Prosthecobacter sp.: one gene and its partner. The protein of the gene in region 1 interacts with the protein of each later gene in a pairwise test. Links are inferred from orthologs where the notes say so. Each region holds a gene or a part of one and is shown in the gene's direction. Other genes may lie near its edges. The genes, in order: U1A53_RS14035 and U1A53_RS19020.

Region 1 (7,423 bases):
GCAGATTCGTCACTGGCACTTCGGCGGTCGGAATGAGATACAGATCGTCTTCCGCGCTGTGATAGACCTGATCGCCAAACTTCGGCAACTGACCGGTGCCGACAAGGCACTCCGCCTTCACCAGCAGCGGCGGACTGATTTCAAGATAGCCGTGCTGCGTCGTGTGCAGATCGAGCAGGAAGCTGATCAAGGCGCGTTCCAAACGAGCGCCAGCACCGCGATACACCACAAACGCACTGCCCGTGATCTTCGCGCCGGCTTCGAAATCGAGGATGCCCAGCGCGGCACCGAGCACCGTGTGATCCTTCGGCTGAAACGCATGCGACGGCTTCACACCCCACACGCGCACTTCGGGATTCTCCTCCGCAGTGCTGCCAACCGGACAAGCCTCATGCGGCAAATTGGGAATGCTCAACAGCAGATCACGCTGAAGCGCATCCGCCACATCGGCCTCGCGACCGATCTCCTCGATGCGGCTGCCAATCCCGCGCACCTCCGCCTCAATGGCGCTGGTGTCCTGGCCGTTCTTCTTCGCGATGCCGATCTCCTTGCTGATGCGGTTGCGGTCGCTCTGCAATTTCTGCCGTTCCGTCTCCGCCGCGCGCCGCTGTGTGTCGATCGCCAGCACTTCATCGACCAGGGACGCAAAATCGCCGCTGCGATTGGCGAGGCGCTGTTTGACCGAATCTGGATTGTCGCGAATGAGGCGGATGTCGAGCATAGGCGGCGGAGGTTAGCGGGAGTGTGCGGCTTGTCGAGTGCGGGAAGGAGCATTGACAGCAGGGGTGGCAGCCCGAACATCACGCCGTGATCTACCTCGACGCCAACGCCACCACGCCCGTCGATCCAGCCGTGCTGGAGGCGATGTTGCCGTTTTTGCGCGAGCACTTTGCCAATCCCTCTGCCGGCTACTCCGGCGGGCGCGTCGTGCGCCGGGCCATCGAGCAGGCACGCAACGAGGTGGCGGCCCTTCTCGGCGCTGGACCGGCGGAGATCATCTTCACCAGCGGCGGCACAGAGTCGATCAGTGCCGTGCATGCCTCGGTGCGCTCTCTGTGGCCGGGAAAGCCGGAACTCGTCATCACCGGCACGGAGCATCCCGCTGTGATTGAATCCGCCCGCCGCTGGGAGGCGCATGGCGGCAAGGTCGTCCGCGTGCCCGTGCATCACGACGGTCGCGTTGATCTCGACGCGCTGCGTGCGCTCGTCCGCCCCGGCATCACTGCGCTCGTTTCTATCATGTGGGTGAACAACGAGACGGGTGTCATCGCTCCGATGAGCGAAATCGTCGGCATTGCACATGCCGCTGGCGCGCTGGTGCATACGGACGCTGTGCAGGCCGCAGGAAAAATTCACCTCGATGTCCGAACGGTGTCTGTCGATTTTCTCAGCCTCAGCGGACATAAGATGTATGCGCCAAAAGGTGTCGGCGCGCTTTACGTCAGCCAGCGTGTGCGTTTTGAGCCGTTGATCATCGGCGGCGGGCAAGAAAACGAGCGCCGCAGCGGCACGGAAAATGTCCCCGGCATCGTCGCCCTCGGCAAAGCCGCCGAACTCGCCCGCCACCATCTCGACGACGGCACCAAGACCCGCCTCCACTCCATGCGCGACCGCTTTGAGCACCTTGTCCATGCCGCTTTGTCGGACATGCGCATTCACGGCTGCCGCACGCACCGTTTGCACACGACGAGCTCGTTCTGCCTGCCCGAGATCGACTCCGCAGGCATGCTCATCCTGCTGGAAGCAGCCGGCATCGCCTGCTCCGCCGGTGCCGCCTGCCACACCGGGGCATTGCATCCCTCCCATGTTCTTGAGGTGATGGGCATCAGCGCCCGCGACGCCGCCTGCACCCTGCGTTTTTCCTTCCACCGCTTCAACACCAAGGCCGAGGCCGAAACCGCCGCCCATGCCGTGATCGACGCCGCGCACAAAATGCGTGCCGAACGCGGCGATGACAGCATGGTGATCTCTTCATAACCCATCACCCTCAACTCCCGACCCAGCCGCCATGGCCCACCGCTTCATCTGCTCCGACCGCGTCCACTTCTCCGACACCGACATGGCCGGCATCGTCCATTTCGCCAACTTCTTCCGCTACATGGAGCGCGTCGAGCACGCGTTCTTCCGCAGCCTCGGATTCTCCATCGTCGATCCGCCGGAGCACGGTGACGAGCGTGTCGGCTGGCCCCGCGTGCATGCCGCGTGCGACTACATGGCCCCGCTGCGTTTCGAGGAAGAGTTTGAATGCGAGCTGCTGGTCGAGGAAGTGCGCCACAAGGTCATCCGCCACCTCATCCGCTTCTGGAAAAGCGACGGTGTCCTCGCCGCCGAAGGCCGCATCACCGCCGCCTGTGTCCGCAAAGACCCCGTCACCGGCAAATTCAAGGCCATCGAGATCCCCCAGCGCTTCCGCGACAAGATCGAGGCGGCACCGCATGAGTTGCTGAAAAGGCCGGAGAAAAAGTGAACCACATGAAGATTCTTCTTCGGCATTTGTTGGTCTACTGCTTGACTGTCACGGTGCTGTTCACGTTGGCGCGGAGCTTCTTCACGGGTGAAAACTTGATAGACCAACTGCGCTTCTACAGCTTCGCTCCTGCCGCATGGAAAAAAGCATCTCCAGATCAGCGCTACTACATGGCAAATTTTTTAATTGATCGAAACCTGCTGATCGGCAGAACCAAAACACAAGTATCCGAAATGCTGGGTGGCGGTGATGCGGGAGCACTTTTTGCCTACGCCTTGGGTCGAGAGCATGGTTCGTTTCTCAGTATCAACAGCGATTGGCTCGAACTGCGCTTCGACGACAACTCGGACGATGCCGTGGTCGTCAGCGCTGTGATCCGCGCTCAATAGCAGGAGGTATCCTTGCATTTCGCCACTTCATCGCCGAAGAACCGGCCTTCCACTCCCACCCACCGTGAACTCCCAACCCAAAAGCAAGAAAATGGAAACCTGGATCATCTTTGCCCTGCTCACCGTGCTCTCCTGGGGCGTGTATGGCGTCATTCTGCACAAAGGCCGCGGCTACATGCCGATGGGACCGGAGGCGCCGCATGCCAGCCTGAAAGCCTTCCTGCTCGTCTGCGTCGCCTATGCCGTGATCGGCATCGCCGCCGCCGTGCTCATCAAGCTGCGCGGCTCGAACTGGAGCTTCACCGGCAGCGGCATCACCTGGAGCTTCATCGCTGGTGTCGCGGGTGCTTTGGGCGCTTTCACCCTCGTGCTCGCGCTCGGCGCAGCAACTCCGCTCAAAGGCACCGCTGCGGCGGCGGCCGTGATGCCCATCGTCTTCGGTGGCGCGCCCATGATCAACGCCATCACCGCCATGCTGCTGCATCCACCGGAAGGCGGCCTCAAGTCGCTGCCACTCCCGTTCATCCTCGGCTGCCTCATGGCCGCCGCAGGTGCTGTCATGGTCGCCAAATACGCTCCTTCCAACACTGGCGGTGCCAAGCCTGGCGCTGTGGCCAAACCGCATTGATGGAGCCAGCCATGCCGTCAAGGCAGGTCAAGTGTCGTCAAGCGGATCAAGCACGCACTTCTTGACCACTTCTTGACGGCGAAGCCTTGACCTCTGCCTTCCTCCCATGCCCCGCCTGCTCCTCTTCGACATCGACGGAACCCTGATCGACAGCAATGGCGCTGGCGGCGCGGCGATCCTTGATGCTGCGGAGGAACACTTCGGCATCCAACGCGATGCTTTGCCGCCGCTGCAACTCGCCGGAGCGACTGATCCGGCGATTGCGATGGATGTGTTTCAACATGTGAACCGCCAGCACTCGCCCGAGGAAGTCACCGCATTCCTCGACCGCTATCTCGCCCATCTTCAACGCCGGCTTCAAGCCACCGACTTCAGCGGCTACACGCTTCCGGGCGTGGTGACCTTGCTCGAAGCTCTGCGTGCCGAAAGCTCGGCTCATCTCGGCCTGCTGACCGGCAATGTGCGCCGTGGTGCGGTGATCAAACTCTCGCGCCATGGCATCTACGAGCATTTCATCGATGGCGGTTTCGGCAGCGATCATCACGACCGCAACCAGCTCGGTCCCGTGGCCCTGCAACGCATGCAGGACGCCACCGGAACGCGCTTTGATCTCGCCGATGTCATCGTCATCGGCGACACGCCGAAGGACATCCGCTGCGCCGAGGCCTTCGGCGCGAAATGCCTCGCCGTGGCCACCGGTCAGTACTCCAGCGCTGAGCTGGGCGCCCTGAATCCTTGGCGCTGTGTCGATTCATTTGCCGATGTGTCCGCGATGGTCGATTTGCTGCTGCGAGACTGATCCGTCATGAGCCACTCCACTGATGCCACCCGCGCCATGCGGCTCTCGCTTGCCGTGGGATTTCTCATGCTCGTGCTCAAGGTGAGCGCGTATGTCCTCACCGGTTCCGCTGCGATCCTCGGCGATGCGGCGGAATCCGTCGTGCATGTCGCCGCCGTGATGTTTGCGACCTTCAGCCTCGGCCTGCTGCAAAAACCCGCCGATTCCGACCATCCCTACGGCCACAGCAAGATCGCCTTCTTCTCCGCCGGCATCGAGGGCGGCCTCATCGTCGTGGCGGCGTTGTTCATCATCTATGAATCCGTGCGCCGCTGGTTCCTGCACCTGCCGCCGGCCAACTTGGATGAAGGCCTGGCCCTTACCGCGCTCAGCATCGCCATCAATGCCGCGCTCGGCACGTATCTCATTCGCACCGGCAAGCGTGGCAGTTCATTGATCCTCGAATCGAATGGCAAGCATGTGCTCACCGATGTGTGGACCAGTCTCGGTGCGCTTGTGGGCCTCGGACTCGTCGCCTTGACCGGCTGGCATGGCTGGGACCCGATCTGCGGCCTTCTCATGGCCGCGAACATCATCTGGACCGGCTACGGCCTCATGCGCCAAAGCGTCGGCGGCTTGATGGACAGTGCGGACCCCAAGCTCGATGCCGCGCTCGACGCCTCCCTCCGCCGCGAAACCGAAATGCACGGCCTCCAATTCCATGCCCTGCGTCATCGCGATGCTGGAGAAATGCACTACGTCGAAGTGCATCTGCTGTTCCAGGACGACATCATGCTGCGCGACGCCCACCGCACCGCCACCGAGATCGAGCACGCCGTGCAGGCCAGCGTGGACCGCCCCGTGCTCATCACCACCCATCTCGAATGCCAGGGCGATCACGATGAACTCCACCAGCACGGCGAGGCCAGCGATCCGAACAGCAAGCGCGCATGATCCCGCTCGATGCCTTCAGATCAGAGGCTCCAGGTCTGTGCAGAGCTTGCTGTCCTCGCAATATCGCGTTGTGCCATCATCTTCGATGCGAATATGCGCGAAGGACTCAGGATAACGGTTTTTGAGTTCCAGCCCTTTGGCCCCTTCTGGAGTCCCGGTCAAAATGACCCGGCACCCAGCTTTGCGGATGCTGGTGACCACCTCCTCCACCGGCAGACGCCTGCCTCCCACTCGCCATGGCGTGATCACACACAGCGGCGGCTCACCAGCTTCTGCTGCCTCCTTCAGCGATTCAAAAAAACCATTCTCCCACATGTCCGGCAGTGTTCCCGTCTCTGAACCATGATGGCTGACTTTGATCACCGCAGGACGCAAAGCCACCCCATGCTTTTTCTGCCAGCGCCGCCAGGCCAGCCAGTTTGCCTCTTCCATATCCCCGCCCAGCAGGACTTGCTTGCTCTGATGCTCAAAGACCAGCCCCAGGCTGACACGGTTGCTCGCCACCTTCACCGGCCTGGCAACTGTCTCACCATTGACCTCCTCAAACTGGTTCCTGAAGTCGTTGCAAAAATCCTGCTTCGGTTTTTCCCAGGGGCTGATCGCAGAGACGGTCATGCCCTTGAGTTCAAACACCGCCCCGTCCCCTCCCATCGGCGTACAAAGGCGGGCTTTGCCGCCCAGACCATCGTGTCCGGCCAGTTTTCTGGCCACCTGGATGAACCTGCCGCTCATCAGCGCGGCCTTCCCAGGTTCCCTGCCGCGTATATCCGGGTGCTCTGCCAGCTTCAGGTACCACTTCTCGTGCATCGTGTCATCCTGCCCGCCCCACCAGAACACCGTCTCCGGCTCGAGTTCCGGGCGGTTGAGCAGTCGGTCAAAATTTCTCAGGTGATCCAGGTGCGGATGTGTCGCCGCCACCAGCTCGACTGGCGGGCAGCCCTGCGCCTTCAGGCATTGCAGCGCAGGCTGCAGTGCGTCCGTCTTGCCCCCATGATTGTCCACGACGGCGGCTCTCTTCGCAGGTGCATCCGCAGCATCACAGGGGCTGTCCCAGACCAGCACATTCGTCTCACCGAAGCCAGGGCCGTAAATCCAAAGGTCGAGCGCCATCGTTACATTCTCCCATCCAGTGGTTGGTTTTTTTCTAACGAGCGGCGGCCCGGTAAGGTTCCGCCGCCTGCTTTTGCTCCTCTAGGCGCGACCATTCTTTCTGCTCAAATCCAGCTACTCCCTGCTGGTCCGTCAGGTTGCTCGGCAATGACGCTGCCGCAGCCTCCAGAGCATCCGGTTCAGCCGGTCGCTTTGGGCCGTTTTTCAGCGGGCGGTACTCCACCGGCCTGCCGTCCGCATCTAGATCGATCTCCAAATCAAACCCCGCTCCCTCCTCACTCCCCTCCGGCAGCTCATCTCGGCGAAACTCCCGCTCCACCCAGCCATACCGCTCCCTCTGCGGATGCTCAAAGCGGCAAATCACCTGATCACCGTCTGTCCATTCGACTGTGGCGGGAGTCACCACGCGGCCTTTAAGCTTGTATAGGTGTAACAAGGCCTTTTTTGCCGCCTCCTTGATCCGCTCATCCTTTGCCCCCCATGCCTCCAGCAGCGATACCTTGTGTTTTTCGCTAAAATGCGGGTGATCCGCGAGATTCCGTATCAAGTGAGTGATCTCTGCCGCACAAGCCTCAATGGCATCAGGTTCTCCCGCGTCCACCCACAGGTTGTATGCGATTTCGATCTTTATCTCATAATAATCAGCATAATCCTTCGCCTCCAAGAGAACTTGTTGTCCCAGCGGGATGGGCCTCTTGCTGAAATACATTTCCACCCTACCTTGGCTCGGCCCCTGTGTGTCATCTTCGAGTTCTTCTTGAGCTGATGTTGCCGACAGAAAGTCGGGGGGCTGAACTGCATCTGGGAATGAAGCTGTTTCAAGCCGGTTACCATCCATCACAGGCGTGCGGCCTCCCTGATCTTGGAATGACTCTTCGAGTTGCTTTCTGTACCTCAGTATCTCGCTCGCCCCGAGGTCGATCACACGATGAACTAAATTCCCAACAAACGCCCGTCTCTGGGCCTGCTCCCAACTGTCATCCTTCGCATTCGCATGGATTCTTCTATCGAGTGAATGCTCCTGTTTATAACGGTTGAACTCCGGAAGCTGGTCCATGGTATCGCCACGGCATGCTTTCAAAGCATTTTTGCTCTTC
Region 2 (7,515 bases), on another replicon or contig:
GGAGTGGAAGGCCAAGTTTCCAGAGAAAAAGTTCCTGGAGGACTACACCGACGGCTATGCCACCACGGCTCCCGTCATGAGCTTTGAGCCGAACTCCTTCGGCCTCTACGACATGGGCGGCAGCGTCTGGGAGTGGGTGGAGGATTGGCACAGTGCCGAGCGCATCCATCGCACGCTGCGTGGTTCCTCCTACTTCTTCTTCAGTCGTGGCCGGGAGTCCATGCTTTCATCCTACAGGGACAAGCGTCTGCCCGAGGACCGCTCCGCCATCAACGGGTTTCGTGTGGTGTTGGTGCCATGATGCTTGTGGTGCAGCCACCTGTTAGTAACGCAGGCCCCGGCACGTTATGAAGACATGCATCCGGTCGAACAACAGATTCTTCAAAAACGCCGCGAATTCCTCACCACCAGTGCCAATGGCATCGGGGCGCTGGCGCTGGGTGCCTTGTTGACGGAGGAAGGGCTTATTTCACGCGCCTCGGCGATGGAACCGGGAGCGGTGATTGATCCGTTGACGCCGAAGGCTGGGCATTTCCCGGCGAAGGCGAAGAACTGCATCTTTATCTTCTTTGAAGGTGGACCGAGCCAGATGGATCTGTTCGATCCGAAGCCGAAGCTGAACGAATTGAACGGCCAGGCGCTGCCGGAGAGCATGACGAAGAACGTCCGCTTCGCCTTCATCCGCAAAGAGACCGCGAAGCTGATGGGCAGCCCGCGCAAGTTCGCGAAGCACGGCCAATGCGGCATGGATTTCAGCGATTTGCTGCCGCACATGGCGAAGCATGCCGACGACTGGCTCATGATCCGCAGCCTGCACACGGATCAGTTCAATCATCATCCCGGCCAGCTCGTGCTGCACTGTGGTCGCGCGCAATTCGGCCTTCCCACGATTGGTTCATGGCTCAACTACGGCCTCGGCAGCATGTCGCGCAATCTTCCCGGCTACGTCGTGCTCAGTGCCGGTCGCGGCACCAGCGGCGGCGCTTCACTTTGGCAAAGCGGCTTCCTGCCGAGCACTTACGCCGGTGTGTTGTTCCGTAATCAAGGTGAGCCGGTGCTCAATTTGAAAAACCCTCCTGGCATCCCGATGAATCTTCAGCGCAAGGGCCTGGACACGCTCATGGAGTTGAATCAGAGCCGCTACGAGCATCTGCGTGATCCTGAGATCGCCAGTCGCATCGCCGCGTATGAGCTGGCCTTCCGCATGCAGTCCTCCGCGCCGGAATTGATCGACCTGAAGGACGAAAGTCAGCAAACGCTCGAAATGTACGGTGTGAACCGCAAAGATCCGCCGATCAAAGCCTCGCGCGGCGGCGGGCCGGGCCAGTATCAAGCCTTTGCCAAGAACTGCCTGCTCGCACGACGCCTTGTTGAACGCGGTGTGCGCTTCGTGAGCCTCATGCACGCGAGCTGGGATCATCACAGCGACCTCAACAACGAACTCAGTTACAACGCCGGCATGGCCGACCAGCCGATCGCCGCGCTCCTCAAGGATTTGAAGCAACGTGGCATGTTGGAGGACACGATGGTCATCTGGGGCAGCGAATTCGGCCGCACACCGCTCGGCGAGAACCGCGGCGGCAATCCGAACGCCACCGGACGTGATCATCATCCCTTTGCCTTCACCATGCTCGCCGCCGGCGGCGGCATCAAAGGCGGTCAAACCTATGGCGAGACTGACGAGATTGGCTGGAGCATCGTGCGCGATCCTGTCGATCTGCACGACTTCCATGCCACGGTGCTCAATCAATTCGGTTTCGACCATCTGCGCCTCACGCATCGCTTCCAAGGCCGCGATTTCCGTCTCACAGATGTGTCGGGGCGGGTGATCAAGGAGTGGATTTGAAAAAATGACAAAATCCGAATGAGGAATGACGAAACTGGCAAAGGCCGGGCTTGTGCAGACTCTCCCATTCGTCATTCTGCATTCGACATTCGTCATTATTTCCCATGCAGCCCGATCCTTTCCGTCTCCGTCTTTCCGCCCTCATGGGTTTTCTCGCCATCGCCCTCGGTGCTTCCGGCGCGCACGGCAGCGTGCATGACAAGCTCAAGGCTGCGGGCGAATTGGAACATTGGGGGACGGCGGTGCAGTATCATCTGCCGCATGCCGTGGTTCTGCTGCTGCTGACGTTGTTTGCCAGCACGAAGCCCGCGATGCTCTGGGCCTGGCGCATGTTTCTGGCGGGCATTTTCCTCTTCAGCGGATCGCTCTATGTGCTCGCCTACACCGGCATGAAATGGCTCGGGGCCGTCACTCCGCTGGGCGGCCTGAGCTTCATGATCGGCTGGGCGCTCATCGCGATCTCCGCGAAGGGAAAATGAGCCTTCGGCCCAATCTGCGCAGGGCACGAAAAACACGTTGCGCCAGGATTGAAGCATGCTCCAATAGCGGCCCTTCAAGTCAGAGGCTCGGTAGCTCAGTTGGTAGAGCATGGGATTGAAGATCCTAGTGTCGGCGGTTCGATCCCGTCCCGAGCCACCTCTTAAAAAGTGGTCAAACCTCCAGAAAGTAATCCGCAGGCAGGGCGAAGTGACGAGCGAGCTTCCGAATGTGCGTCGTGGTCAGTTGTCGTGTGCCGTTGACGATCTTGCTGCCCATGCTCGGCTCCAGTTCCAGCAGCCGTCCCAAGTCGGCCGCTGTCATGCCGTGCGTTTCCAGCAGTCCGGCCAGGCGTTGGGTCACTGGTAGCGGTTTGGTTTTCTTTTCCGTGTTGGCCTCATAGTCGGCGATGAGATCCGCCACCAGTTCAAACCAGTCGGCCTGATCTTTGTTCATTTGCTTCTCATGCCCCCAAAGCGGTTCAATGGCTGCCAGCGCCGCCGCATGGTCCGTCTTGTCCCGGATAGGACGCGGCAGCCACACGGAACGGCAAAGGGTGTCGTAGTCACCGGGCATGGTTTCAAAAGATGCGGCAGGGGAGATGGTGCTGCTCACACCACCGTCGCGCTCGCCAGAATTTCCTCGGCCAAGCCTGGGATTCGTTCGAGCGTTTTGGCTGGAGTTTCGCGCAGGGCGGGCACCCGCAGGCCGTCTTCGCCCAAAGTTTGCAGCAATTGGTCCAAGGCCTGGCCGAAGGCGGTGACGGCGGCGGTTTCTTCCGCGTGGTCGTGACGCAGGCCGTTGAGCAGGGCCACATGCTCGTAGCGCTGGAGCCATTCGGCGGCACGCGGGCGGTAGCGTTCGATGATGAGGCGCATCAAGCTTTCGGCGGAGCGCGGTTCGGCTTCACGCAGAACCTGGAAGGCAAGACAGCGCGCCACATCGGCAGCGGCGGAGATCAATCCCGGCTCGTTCACGCCGATCTGATCATGCGCGAGGCTGCGGTGGCGGTGCTCGAAGTGAAAGCCGAGATCGACCTGGCATTGACGCTCGCCGGGGAGGTGGCGGAAAGCCTCGCACAGGATGGAGATTTCGAGACCCCAACCGCCGGGCAGGCTGAAGCGCTCGATGGCATTCATCTCGGCGGCGAACTCACCGGAGAGCGGGTAGCGGTAGCTGTCGAGCTGCTCGATCAGCGGCTTGGAGCCCAGCACATCGCGGCAGGCCTGGATGAGCGGGAAGATCAGCAGCCGTGTGACGCGGCCATACAAACGATCCGAGACGCGGCTGTAGTAGCCTTTGGCAAAGTGATAGCCCATGCGCGGGTGCAGCAGCGGATAGCACAGGCGCCACAGCAGATCACGGCTGTAGTTCAAAATGTCGGTGTCGTGACTGACGATGATGCCTTTGAAGCCGCGTGCATGAAGGTAAGCGATGCCCATCCAGATGTTCGAGCCTTTGCCAGCGTGATGACCGGCCAGTCCGGCCTCCTCCATGCGCTGATACACTTGGGAGAGCTGCGGGCCGTCGTTCCAGAGGATATGCGCCTTCTTGTCCTTCAAGTTCTGCCGGCAAAGAATCAGCGCGCGCTCATGCTCGGCGGCGTCCATGCCGTTCATGCTCAGCACGACCTCGCTGATATGCCCGGCCTGCGACACTTCCTCCAAAATGCGCGGCAGCGCGGGGCGCTCGCATTCGGCGTAGAGGGCGGGAAGCAGCAGCACCACCGGCTTGTTCCGCGCCCATTCCAGCATCTCGCTCTCACGCGCGGAACTGTCCGCGTGCGCCAGATGATGAAGGGTGGGCACGCGCGCGTGCTGGTAAAAGTCTGCCATGGAGAGTTCGGTGAACGCTCAATTACGAGCGTGCCGGGCGTTTGCGAAACGATTTTGTTTCAAATCAAATATGCACCCCATGGTCATGGCCCGAACGGCGCGACGGCTCCGGTTCGCCGTTGAGCACAAGGGTTTCGGCATCCGCATCGATCTCGATTGATTCCGCGTCGATCTCGATCTCCTGCCGCCATTTGCGCGAGACCCACGGCCGGGCGAGTCCGTAAAGCAGGTAGGTCACGAAGATCACCGAGGGCATCCAGTGCCAGTTCATCACCGTGAAGGCGATGACCACGATGCTGATGAGCACCCAGTGGAAGGAACGCTTCGTGCGCCAGTTCACCGCCTTGAAGCTCGGGTATTCGAGATTGCTCACCATCAGGTAGGACAACAGCGCCATCAGGCCCGCCAGGGCATACTTCCAGTTGCCGATTTCCTTGCCGTTGCTGTCCAGCCAGATGACCAGCAGTGTCAGCGAGGAGATCACGCCCGCCGCCGCCGGAATCGGGCAGCCGCGGAAGCTCTTGCTGCTGCTTTTCACATCCGCCGCCGCGAGACAATTGAAGCGCGCCAGACGCATCGCCCCACACACGAGATACACGCACGAAATCAGCCAGCCGAGGCCTTTGGGCGTGTCGATCTCCTTCAGCACGATGTCATGCACCAGCAGGGCAGGGGCCACGCCGAAGGAGACAATGTCCGCCAGCGAATCGAGTTCGCGGCCAAACGGGCTTTCCGTGCCGCCCATGCGCGCCACACGGCCGTCCAGCGCGTCAAACAGGCAGGCCAGCAGGATGAACACGATCGCATAATAGTAATGCTGGTGTTCGTCGAGATGCCTGCCGTCGAAGATTTGCAGGATGGCGACGAAGCCACAGAGAATGTTGCCCGCCGTCATCAAAGTCGGCAGCACCGGAATGCGAGGTTCGTGGGCGCTCATGAGTGAAAAGTCAGATTCGGACGACTTTAACGCCTCCGGCCTCGTTGCCTAGATGAACTTTGCGGTTTCCAAGCCCGCCACACCGTCTAATCTCACCGCCCCCATGCCCCCCGCTGAACTTCCACCCCTGAATGGCGACATGACCATGAGCCAGGTGCTCCAGGCCTACCCTGGCGCGCAGCGGGCCTTGTTCGCGCATTACCACATCGGCGGCTGCCGCAGTTGCGGCTTCCAGCCCGGCGAGACGCTGGCCCAGGTGTGTGAGCGGAATGAAAACATCCCCATCACCGAGGCGGTGACGCACATTCAAGAAAGTCATCAAGGCGATGCCTCGCTGCAAATTTCCCCGCAGGACTTCGATCAGCTCCGCCGCATCAAGACCGACCTCATCATCCTCGATGTCCGCACCCGCGAAGAACATGAAGCCGTGAAGCTCCCCGGCGCACGCTTGCTCACCCAGGAACTCGTGCAGGAGATATTCACCAGCGGCGACAAGACGCAGACGCTGGTGCTTTACGATCATACCGGCTCACGCTCGCTCGATGCTGCCGCTTACTTCATCGGCCACGGCTTCGCCGAAACGAAATGCCTCTCCGGCGGCATTGATGCCTACAGCCGCGACATTGATCCAAGCCTGCCGCGCTATCGTATCGAAATCGAAGACTGATTTAGCACCATGGACGAAGCCGCTCTCCAGCAAGCCCTCACGGACACCCAGAACCTCGGCGAGATGCCCGATGCCGACGCCGTCGGCACCGTCGGCAGTCCTGACTGTGGCGACATGGTGCGCCTGTGGATCAAGTACAAGGAGAAGGACGGCAGAAAGGTCATCGACAAGGCAAGCTTCCAGAGTTTCGGCTGCCAGACCGCCATCGCCGTCGCCAGCATCGCCACCGAATTGATCCGCGGCAAAACCAAGGAGGAGGCGCTCTCCATGTCCGCCGAGGAATTGAGCAAGCCGCTCGGCCCGTTGCCGCCGATGAAGATCCATTGCGGTCAGATGGTTGAAGGCGCGCTGCGTGCCGCGCTCGAAGCGGAAAGCAAAGAGCCAAGGGCGAAGGGCGAAGAGTCCAAACCCCAAACTGACCAATCTGGCACGCTTGCTGATGCCTTGAACCTCGCCGGCAAAACATCAGGCAAAATCAAGATCGTCATCACTTCATAAAACGTGTCTTTTTTGTTTGTCTCTTTGCCCTCCGCTCTTAGCCCTTAGCCCCCCATGCACTCCTCCCTCGAACTCAAACGCGAAGTCGAAGCCGTCCAAATCCCCAGCGGCGATCTCATCAAGCTGCCGCTCGGCATGAAGATCATCATCACGCAATCCCTCGGCGGCACCTACACCGTCGCCACAGACTTCGGCCTCGCCCGCATTCAATCCAAGGATGTCGATGCGCTCGGCATTGATCCCGAGGCCGCCAAGAAGGAACTGGACGGCACCTCCTCCAACATCCCCGCCGATGTCAGCGATCTCGAAGGCCAGGTCTGGAACCAGCTCAAGAACGTCTATGACCCCGAAATTCCAGTCAACATCGTCGATCTCGGACTCGTCTATGACTGCAAGGTCGAAGCCGATGCCGAAGGCAAGAACAGGGCGTTGGTCAAGATGACCCTCACCGCTCCCGGTTGCGGCATGGGTCCCACCATCGCCGCAGACGCGCAGAGCCGCATCATGACCATCGAGGACATGGACGCCGCCGCCGTCGAGCTCGTCTGGGATCCCGCCTGGAACCAGGGCATGATCAGCGTCGAGGGCAAGATGAAGCTCGGCATGATTTGACCCCCTGGAGCGCGGTTTTCAAAAGCCGCTCTGGTTTCGTGTCAGTGAAGTGGTCCGCCTATGGAATGTCTCGGTTGCGACTGCTGCGGCAAGACCGCGTTCTGGAGCGGTATGCGGATGCTCCATCCAAGCCTGTTGAGATTCGCAACCGAACGAATGCTTTCTCAGGCTTGCACGAGTCATCATCACACCTCATCAGATAACACGCATGAAACGCATTCAGGAAGCAAGGCTTTATGGCATCGTTGATCTCGGTTATCTGACGCCAGATAAGGTGGAACACATGACCGCGCAGCTTTGCATGGGAGGGGTCGATGTGCTGCAACTCCGCGCCAAAAAGCTAGCGCCCAACGAGGTCGAACGCCTGGCTCGACTCATGCTCCCGATCACACGCGAGCATGCTGTGCCGTTGGTGATCAACGATCATCTCGATGTGGCCGCCGTTATTGGCAGCGAGGGCGTTCACGTCGGTCAGGATGACGATGTGGTCGCCAAAGCACGTGCGGTGGTCGGTCCGACGTGTTTTGTCGGCAAATCAACGCACAGCATGGCCCAAGCCGTCGCGGCGCAGGCGGAAGGGGCGGATTACATCGGCTTTGGACCGTTGTATGCCACAGGAACGAAGCCGGACTATGTGCCGATT

Evidence for each region.
Region 2: the proteins of U1A53_RS14035 (region 1) and U1A53_RS19020 interact in binary tests that used the Escherichia coli proteins (3 or more experiments, as listed by UniProt). The link is inferred for Prosthecobacter sp. from one-to-one orthologs.

What each region holds. Positions count from the first base shown.
Region 1 is NZ_JAXMIH010000011.1:65,323-72,745, reverse strand. Bases 1-2,892 are described here. They hold U1A53_RS14035 (cysteine desulfurase family protein), read left to right. Parts: upstream 1-807; coding sequence 808-1,977; downstream 1,978-2,892. Other genes in these bases: U1A53_RS14025 (hypothetical protein), read left to right, coding at 2,473-2,856; U1A53_RS14030 (thioesterase family protein), read left to right, coding at 2,009-2,467; serS (serine--tRNA ligase), read right to left, coding at 1-721. Also shown: U1A53_RS14020 (hypothetical protein), read left to right, coding at 2,921-3,484; U1A53_RS14015 (HAD hydrolase-like protein), read left to right, coding at 3,591-4,283; U1A53_RS14010 (cation diffusion facilitator family transporter), read left to right, coding at 4,290-5,216; U1A53_RS14005 (hypothetical protein), read right to left, coding at 5,232-6,326; U1A53_RS14000 (hypothetical protein), read right to left, coding at 6,361-7,423. UniProt on the Escherichia coli protein: Master enzyme that delivers sulfur to a number of partners involved in Fe-S cluster assembly, tRNA modification or cofactor biosynthesis. Catalyzes the removal of elemental sulfur from cysteine to produce alanine.
Region 2 is NZ_JAXMIH010000019.1:27,924-35,438, forward strand. What follows is about bases 4,532-7,515. They hold U1A53_RS19020 (iron-sulfur cluster assembly scaffold protein), read left to right. Parts: upstream 4,532-5,771; coding sequence 5,772-6,260; downstream 6,261-7,515. Other genes in these bases: pssA (CDP-diacylglycerol--serine O-phosphatidyltransferase), read right to left, coding at 4,532-5,095; U1A53_RS19015 (rhodanese-like domain-containing protein), read left to right, coding at 5,199-5,762; sufT (putative Fe-S cluster assembly protein SufT), read left to right, coding at 6,315-6,872; thiE (thiamine phosphate synthase), read left to right, coding at 7,081-7,515. Also shown: U1A53_RS18980 (SUMF1/EgtB/PvdO family nonheme iron enzyme), read left to right, coding at 1-301; U1A53_RS18985 (DUF1501 domain-containing protein), read left to right, coding at 356-1,846; U1A53_RS18990 (DUF423 domain-containing protein), read left to right, coding at 1,951-2,325; U1A53_RS19000 (hypothetical protein), read right to left, coding at 2,498-2,899; U1A53_RS19005 (hypothetical protein), read right to left, coding at 2,935-4,158; more of pssA, read right to left, coding at 4,223-4,531. UniProt on the Escherichia coli protein: A scaffold on which IscS assembles Fe-S clusters. Exists as 2 interconverting forms, a structured (S) and disordered (D) form. The D-state is the preferred substrate for IscS.